One region of the Bacillus sp. FSL K6-3431 genome, then DNA from elsewhere that is predicted to be linked to it. Evidence: riboswitches for the same ligand, from Rfam matches in the RefSeq annotation. Region 1 holds a riboswitch; the other holds the start of a gene.
The links. A riboswitch is a leader RNA that binds a small molecule or an ion and turns the genes downstream of it on or off. The one in region 1 is predicted to bind thiamine pyrophosphate.
Positions count from the first base shown of each region.

Region 2: linked by a shared signal. The riboswitch ahead of MHB53_RS12090 (YkoF family thiamine/hydroxymethylpyrimidine-binding protein) and the one ahead of MHB53_RS17630 (lipoate--protein ligase family protein) in region 1 are both predicted to bind thiamine pyrophosphate.

Region 1 covers NZ_JBBOCT010000001.1:3,617,760-3,621,968, forward strand. Annotated here, with positions in the region: gene lipA (lipoyl synthase) at 1-785, opposite strand, end outside; gene MHB53_RS17630 (lipoate--protein ligase family protein) at 785-1,621, opposite strand; TPP riboswitch at 1,698-1,803, opposite strand; gene MHB53_RS17635 (GTP pyrophosphokinase) at 1,913-2,662, opposite strand; gene MHB53_RS17640 (GntR family transcriptional regulator) at 2,841-3,224, shown strand; gene MHB53_RS17645 (ABC transporter ATP-binding protein) at 3,211-4,122, shown strand; gene MHB53_RS17650 (hypothetical protein) at 4,091-4,209, shown strand, end outside.
Region 2 covers NZ_JBBOCT010000001.1:2,358,599-2,362,807, forward strand. Annotated here, with positions in the region: gene MHB53_RS12080 (carbohydrate ABC transporter permease) at 1-848, opposite strand, end outside; gene MHB53_RS12085 (extracellular solute-binding protein) at 913-2,214, opposite strand; TPP riboswitch at 2,458-2,569, shown strand; gene MHB53_RS12090 (YkoF family thiamine/hydroxymethylpyrimidine-binding protein) at 2,656-3,252, shown strand; gene MHB53_RS12095 (hypothetical protein) at 3,630-3,950, shown strand.

The sequences.
Region 1 (4,209 bases):
GCTTTTAGTTCTGCAAATTCATCAGGATGGTAGTAACGCTCGACCATTAAATGTTTTTTTGTAGGCTGTAAGTACTGACCGATCGTCATTATATCAACATTATGCGCACGCAAATCATCCATTGCTTGGATGATTTCTTCCTTTGTTTCACCAAGCCCGACCATAATACTCGATTTTGTTGGTGTATTTGGCGCAATTTCTTTTACTCGTTTTAAAAGTTCAAGAGAGCGGTCATATGTTGCTTTTGCACGAACCCTTGGCGTCAAACTTCTTACAGTTTCAATGTTATGATTAAAAATATCCGGACCACTGGACATTAAGTTTCGTAAGTTTTCGTAATCACCTTTCATATCTGAAGGCAGAATTTCAATCGTACACCCAGGAACCTCCTGACGGATTGCACGAACAGTTTCAGCGAATACACCAGCACCGGCATCATTTAAATCATCGCGGGCTACTGCTGTAACAACGACATGCTTAAGCCCCATTATCTTCACTGATTCAGCCACTCTCATAGGCTCATTCAAGTCCAGTTCGTTTGGCAATCCAGTATTGACTGCACAAAAACGACATGCACGTGTACAAATAGAACCAAGAATCATAAAAGTAGCAGTTTTACGTTCACTCCAGCATTCGTGAATATTCGGACAACGAGCTTCCTCGCATACCGTATTCAAGCCTTTTTCACGCATTAGTTTCTTTAATCCTGTATATGCTTCATTCGTATTAATCTTGGTTTTCAGCCAATCAGGCTTTCTAATATATTCTTCTTTTTTAAATGCCATTATTTTAGCACCTGCTTTCGATTTTTGAAGTTCCATTCGTCCGATTGATACTTAGATTCTGCTATGGTATGTACTTCATTCCACTGCTCATTAGTGAGTTCGAACGGAATAAATGTAAGATTTAACTCCTTTTCAAATCCATATTGAAAAGCTTTGGCAGCTGCTTCGAATGTAATTTTCTTTTTTGCTGCTTCATTCATTGTGATCGCTTTTTCGGAAAAGGCTTTTCGCTGCCGCTCTCTCATTTTGTCTGATGAGAAGTTGAATAAATCGAATAACATTTGATTATCAATGCTAAACGGAAGTGAACCATGCTGTAGCAATACGCCTTTTTTTCTTGTTTGCGCATGTCCCGAAATCTTTTTCCCATCAACAAGCATTTCGTAATCAGATGGTCTTTCAAAACAGACCGCAGTACCGCTTTTTTCAAAATGCTCCTTCGGCATGGAGTAGTCTGCATCAATACCTAATTCCTTAAATCCAGCCATAATTCCTTTCGATAATGTAAAATAGGCCGCACGGATCGAATCAGCTATGTAGGATTTCTGCTCAGAAACAGCGATGCTGTATGTGAGTTCGTCCTCATGTAAAACAGCGCTTCCCCCAGTTAGGCGTCGAACAAATTCGCATTCGTATCGATCTACTGCAGAGAAATCAATCGTTTTCTCAAGTTTTTGAAAATGGCCAACAGAAAGCGTTGGCTTCGACCAACCGTAAAATCGGAGCACAGGTGGGATTTTACCTTCACTATGCCAATTCAACAAAGCTTCATCTAATGCCATATTAATAGCAGCATGATGAAACCCAGAATGAAGAAGGCCCCATGTATCATTCATGATTTTCAACTCCTTCGATTTGAATAGAAAAAGACCACATTCTAAGGAATGCGGTCTGATTGTATGCCAATTTGTAATGCATACGACCACACTTCCCCACGCTAGCATTACCTAGTTTCGGGTACAAAGAGTCAGAGCTTGATGTCTTCTCAGCCGCCATAGCAGCTCCTCCAGTGTATAAGTCAATATTCAATCAACAATTCCTATGTTAGCGAAAGAGAATCTACATGTAAAGAAATCGGATTGCTAGATAGTCTAGCAATCCGATTTCCAATTATGGAATGTTGGGTATTATGCTTGGTCAGTTAGTTTCTTATAGCGAGCAAGTGTTTCAAGCATTTTTGAAGGAATGGTTTGATTAGCCAACATGATCAGATCTTCTTCCTCTTTATCTTCTTCTTTAAGGATGGATACCTCTTTGTGAAGACGTTCCATTTTACGGTCCAGTTCGGCAGCGACAGTGGCCGTCTCCTCTAGTTCTTTTGATAAATGTTCAGGAATGTCTTTATTGTATTTATAGTAAATTTTATGCTCTAAACTAGCCCAAAAATCCATCGCAATCGTGCGGATTTGTATTTCAACATATGTATTTTCCACTCGATCAGACATGAAAATTGGAATTTCTATAATCATATGAAGACTCTGGTAACCATTTGGCTTTGGATGCTTAATATAGTCCTTACACTCGATTACTTTTATATCTTTTTGATTTTTTAGCATATCGCTTACTTGATAAATATCGGAAATGAAGGAACAGGTAATCCGAATTCCAGCTATATCTCTAATATTATTTTTGATGGAAGGGAGAGAAAATCCATATCCTTTTCTTTGGATTTTTTTTAATATACTTTCCGGAGTCTTTACACGGGACTTAACGTGTTCAATCGGATTGTAATCGTGAATATAATTAAATTCATCTGATAAAATATTTATTTTCGTATTTAACTCATCGCAGGCAAACTTGTAAGCCATCATAAATCGAGTCAATTCAATTTTAAATTCTTTTATGTAATTAAGGTCAAGTAAGTTTTGTTTTTCCATGACGGAATTCCTTTCCTGATGCAGTAATACCATTATCGTACCATAATATTAATCAAGAAATCGAATCTAATATGTCTAAAATCATAATGGGAAATAGGTGCATACATCTTGTTTTATTTTCGGTTTAAATATATACTACATTACAACACTAACGTACTATGTTAGAGGAGGTATATAAGTGATTTTACATTCGGATGGATCGAAACCAATTTATGTGCAAATAGCAGAATGGATAGAAAATGAAGTTATTAGCGGTGCGTTTATGAATGATGAAAAGGTTTATTCACAATATCAGTTGGCAGAGATGTTCAATATTAACCCAGCTACGGCAGCAAAGGGGCTGAATATATTGGCAGATGAACAGATTCTATATAAGAAGCGTGGACTTGGAATGTTTGTAAATGTTGGCGCGAAAGAAAAAATACTTAGCAAACGGAAAAATGAAACATTAAAGGGATTAATTCAAGATCTTGTTCAAGAAGCAGATCGTTTAAGTGTAAGGGAAGATGAGTTACTCAAATTGATCAAGGATGCGAGGCGAAAAAAAGATGAAGATAATTGAATGTAAAAATATAACGAAAATTTATGGAAAAAAAGCAGTTCTTGAAAATATATCTTTTTCAATTGAAGGACATAAATTAACGGGATTGATCGGACGTAATGGAGCAGGGAAGACAACACTTTTGAAAATTTTATCTGGATTTATTCGTGAAACATCTGGTGAGGTGGACGTTTTTTCTGAACAGCCTTTTAATAATTTATTTGTTTCTGCTAATAGCATTTTCATTGATGATCAAATGACATTGCCTCCAGCACTAACTCTTGCTGAAATTCTAGATGCTGCAGATAGCTTTTATGAAAACTGGGATGCAACTCTTGCAAAGGGGCTTTTTGAATATTTTTCATTGGATTCGAATCAATATCACGCAAATCTTTCTAAAGGGATGAAAAGCACATTTAATATGATTTTGGGACTATCAGCAAGATGTGCACTCACAATTTTTGATGAACCAACAACTGGAATGGATGCGGCGGTACGTAAAGACTTTTATCGTGCCTTGTTAAAGGATTATATTGCACATCCACGTTCGATTATAATTTCAAGTCATCACTTAAATGAAATCGAAGATCTATTAGAAGATGTTCTACTAGTAAATGATGGAAAGGTCCATCTTCACAAACCAATTTCTGAATTAAAAGAATGGGCGATTGGACTTTATGGAAAGAAATCTGTAGTAGCTGGATGGACGTTGGGTAGAGAGGTACTTCTTGAAAAAGATATGGGACCAGACCGTATGTATTCCGTTGTGCGAAATGATTTTACTGAAGATGATATAAAATGTGCAAGAGACGGGGGGGTAGAGTTCACATCTATTTCTTCAAGTGATATCTGTATATTTTTAACGAGTAAAAGCAAGGGGGGAATTGATGATGTCTTTAATAGAAACGAATCTATCTGATGTTGTAAAAAAACAGTTCTCATTTAAGGTAAAGGCATATTGGGGTGTATTTAATTCACTTGCGATCATGCAGTTGATTGCCGTTTT
Region 2 (4,209 bases), 1.3 Mb from region 1:
GTAGTTAGATATACCAATGCTAAGCTAAAGAAAAAGATAAATAAGGATAAGGCACTTCCATAACCATATCTAGTTGACGAAAATGTTTGATCAAACATATACATTGCTAGTACTTCGGTAGAATGTCCTGGACCTCCAGATGTCATGACATAAATAAGGTCAAATGTGCGCAGGCTTCCACTAATACACAAAATAACAGCAATTGTAATAATATCTTTCATCATCGGAAGCGTAATAAAAAGTGTTTTATTCCAGCCAGTTGCCCCATCTATTTCTGCAGCTTCATAAATCTCTTGAGGTATATTTTGCAGGCCTGCCAAAAAGATGATTAAGTATAGACCAACGAATTGCCAAATAATTGTTATACAAACAGATATCATTGCCCATTTAGGGTCACCAAGCCAATTTTGCGTCCAACTTTCCAAGCCTATTGAAGTTAGTAATTGGTTGAATAATCCCATTCTTGAGTTATACATCATGCCCCAAACTAAAGAGATGATGACAGTAGAAATAACAACAGGCATGAAACCAAGTGTTCTGAAAATTTTTCCACCTTTTAATTTTCTATTTAAAAGCAGCGCAAGGCCAAGAGCAATCGGTATCTGCCCAAAGACGGATGCACCAACAACAAACATATTATTTTTTAATGATTGCCAAAAGATTGGATCATGAAGCGCTTCCTTAAAGTTTGCTAGACCAATAAATTTCATCTCTGTGAACCCATCCCATTCCATGACCGAATAATAGAATGAAATAATGATAGGAACAATAGCAAAAACAACGTAAATAAGCACTGCTGGCGCTAATCCAATAATTGCTGGCCACTTACTTCGGCTTAATAAATGCATAATTTCCCTCCTAAAAAAGGGAGGAAATCAAGCGTAAATCTATCTTGATTTCCTACCAGTCTTTTTACTTTTGTTTATCAACTGCCTGCTGCAGCTTTTCAGCTAATTGTTCAGGAGTCAATGTTCCTATTGTCATTTCCTGTAATCCTGAATTAAGAATATCGGTAATTTCGGTTGGTAGCGATGCGTCGTAAACAGGTACAATTTTTTCAGATGTTAATTTCGATACTTCTTTCGCCAATTCACTGACTTCTGCGGGTGCTTCAATATCTGCTACAACTAAAATGTCAGCTTTCATTAAGTTATTAAAGTAATCCTCCGAATAAAAACTTTTCAGGAATTTCTGTGCTGCTTCTAACTTTTCCCCTTCAAGTTCATTATTCAAAGCTATCCCTGTTCCTGTAACTGCTGAAACGGCTTTCGGATCCCCTAACCCCCCTGGTACTTCAGGAAATAATGCCATGCCAATGTTTTTGTCAGGTGCGCCTTCCAATACCGGCCCAAGTGACCACGCTCCGTCAATCATCATTGCCGCATCACCTAACATAAACAGGTCTCTATGTTGGTTGTTATCTATAGAGTTAAAGTCCTCGTTAAAAGCTTTCAAATCAGACAGTTCATTAATGATACCTAATGCTTCAATAAACTTCTTATCCGTAAATTTCTTTTCACCAGTATCTAAAACAGCCGTCAGAAAATCATCGCCAGTTAAGCGGTCGCCAATCGTACTAATGTACGAGGACTGTAATAACCATTGGGCTTTGTTCCCAAGTGCAATTGGAATAATTTTTTGTTCGTTAAATTTGTTAATTAACTTTTTAAATTCAGCGTATGTTGTGGGGAATTCATCGTATCCTGCTTTAGCCAGCATATCTTTGTCATAATATACAAGGCTTGTCGGTGTAACGTTCGCAGGTATTGCATATTGTTTCCCATCAACTTGATAATCTCCAAGCTGTCCTTCTGGAATTAAATCTTTCCAGTGACTCATAATATCATCAATTGGCTGGATCAATTCGCCACTAACTAATGGCTTTAGTTCTGCTCCGGGAAACACTTGCACTAAATCCGGAAGTTGCTTTCCTGCTGCCTGTGTTTTTACTTTCACCTTGAATTGGTCATGAGGGATACTTTGTTGCTTAATTACAATGTCAGGATTTTCATCCATAAACTTCTCGATTTGTTCCAAGTTGGCAGTGTTTTGAGGAGATGGTTCAGTCCAAATATTCCAAAGTGTCAACTCCACTTTGTCACCATCCACTTTTCCCTTGGAACTACTATCTTTCTCTTTACCAGAACAAGCTGCGATAACTAAGATCATTGCAAGCAACAGAGCAAATAAACTATGTCTTTTAAATTTATTCAACTAATTTCTACCCCCTAATAATTCTGATTACTTAACAATCTAATTGTAAGCGCTATCCCTATTTGCAGTAATCCTAAAATTTTAAGATAGCATCCTAAAATTTCACTTTCGACAAGCATACTTCTTATCCTTCGACAAAAAATATAGTCTTTACTTCTTCCGAATAATCAGATATGATGTTGGCGAACGAACAAAAAGGCGCAAGCGATACTGTTCGTTCAACATTAATTAACTGCATATGATCTGTTGCACTAGGGGTGCCGAAATGGCTGAGATAAGGACGTGGAAGAGCGTTCAAATCCCTTATTTACCCGATCTGGATAATACCAGCGTGGGGAAGTGTAGCTGTTTTACGGACGCTTAATTTTCCGTATACTGCTGCATCTTCCCATAGATGCAGTTTTTTTATTGTAAAAAAAATAGATTCAAGGAGGATTTTTTATGACACATTCAGTTTGCGGTACTAGTAGAATTGTAGGTTTAAGGTTTTCTCTTTACCCGATGAGCGATCAGTTCGTTGAGATTATCAAAACTACTTTGAAGGATGTAGATACATCAAAAGTGTGGATGAAAACCGACGATATTAGCACATGCATTCGTGGGAAAATGGAGCATGTTTTTGACGTGGGAAAAGCCGTATACATTCATGCAGCAAAAACGGGTAAGCACATTGTATTAAATGGAACCTTTTCCATCGGCTGCCCTGGTGATTCTGATGGGGATACATATATGTCCGAAGACAATTTCCGCAATAATGAACCTATTGTTGCCGACCTTCATATCGAAGCACCAACCCAATTCGCGCTTTACCCGTTGAATAATGAGAACTATATGCAAATTATTGCTGATGTTTGTGGGATTGCAAAAGAAAAAGGCACATTAACAGGCGGGGTCCACTATGCAAGTCGGCTCGACGGTGATGCTCATGATGTATTTGCAACGCTTGAACAAGCGTTGCGTTTTACCCAAGAGCAAGTAAGTCACGTCACAATGACCGTCAATATTTCGGGTAATAGTCCATCAAGAAAAAACAAGTGAACTCGTTTAAGCAAAGCTGTCGGGGAAATCAGGTGGGGACTCTTACCTTACCTGATTGGTAACTCCCACTTACGCTTCGCTTAGAGTGAATATCATCAACCCTAAAGAAAGACCAGGGTAAATGTGAATAGAATAGACTCTCGGAATTTCGAGGCGTAAATCTGCCGAATTTCCAAAAAACTACTGGGAATTAAGCTTTATTGAATATTTGGTATTCGTTTTCAAAATTTTTTCAAAAGAAGCGTCACATATTTATTTTTTAAAAAGGCTGTTTTTAAAAACATTGTTGCCAATTATGCCCAAGGTAGTACGTTGCGAAAATTCAATAGCGCTGGCAACAATGCTGACAGAATCATGCTGGGAAGCAGGTTGAAGTCTTGGATACAACGGTAAATCATATCGACTGTCGCTGGTGGATATCATGTAAAGCTGTGATTGAGGTGTTGGAGTTGAAACCTACTGTTGTTCCACATGAAGATTATCAAAACTTCGTCTTGGACCATTATTCTGAAAATGTGCTCACCATTGTAAATAATGATTGGCCTATTATTTACAAGCTATGGATTACAGACCTATCGTATCTTACGCCGTGGCTCCAAAGTTCTTATTCGAATAGAGGCCCTGAGCCTCGAGACCCGGCTTCAATGATTCGTTCCTACCTTCTGCTTCTCTTAGCTATTGCAGTGCCCAAGGACTAACTAAATGTAACCACTCGCGCAAGTATTCCCAGTCTGATATCGACTTAAGGTGGGACAGTTCACGGGAAAAGTACTCCAACGGAAACAACCATCTTTACTTAGTAAGGAAATAAATCCTTTCACCGGCGATTACTGTGATGTTTCCAAAAAGTCAAGGGTTTTCGACAGAAATAGCAACAAAATTTCTTTGTATAAAACGGAAATCGTATGAAAAGGAAAAGATTTGAGAACAAGGTATAAACAGTCGCCCTACCATGAG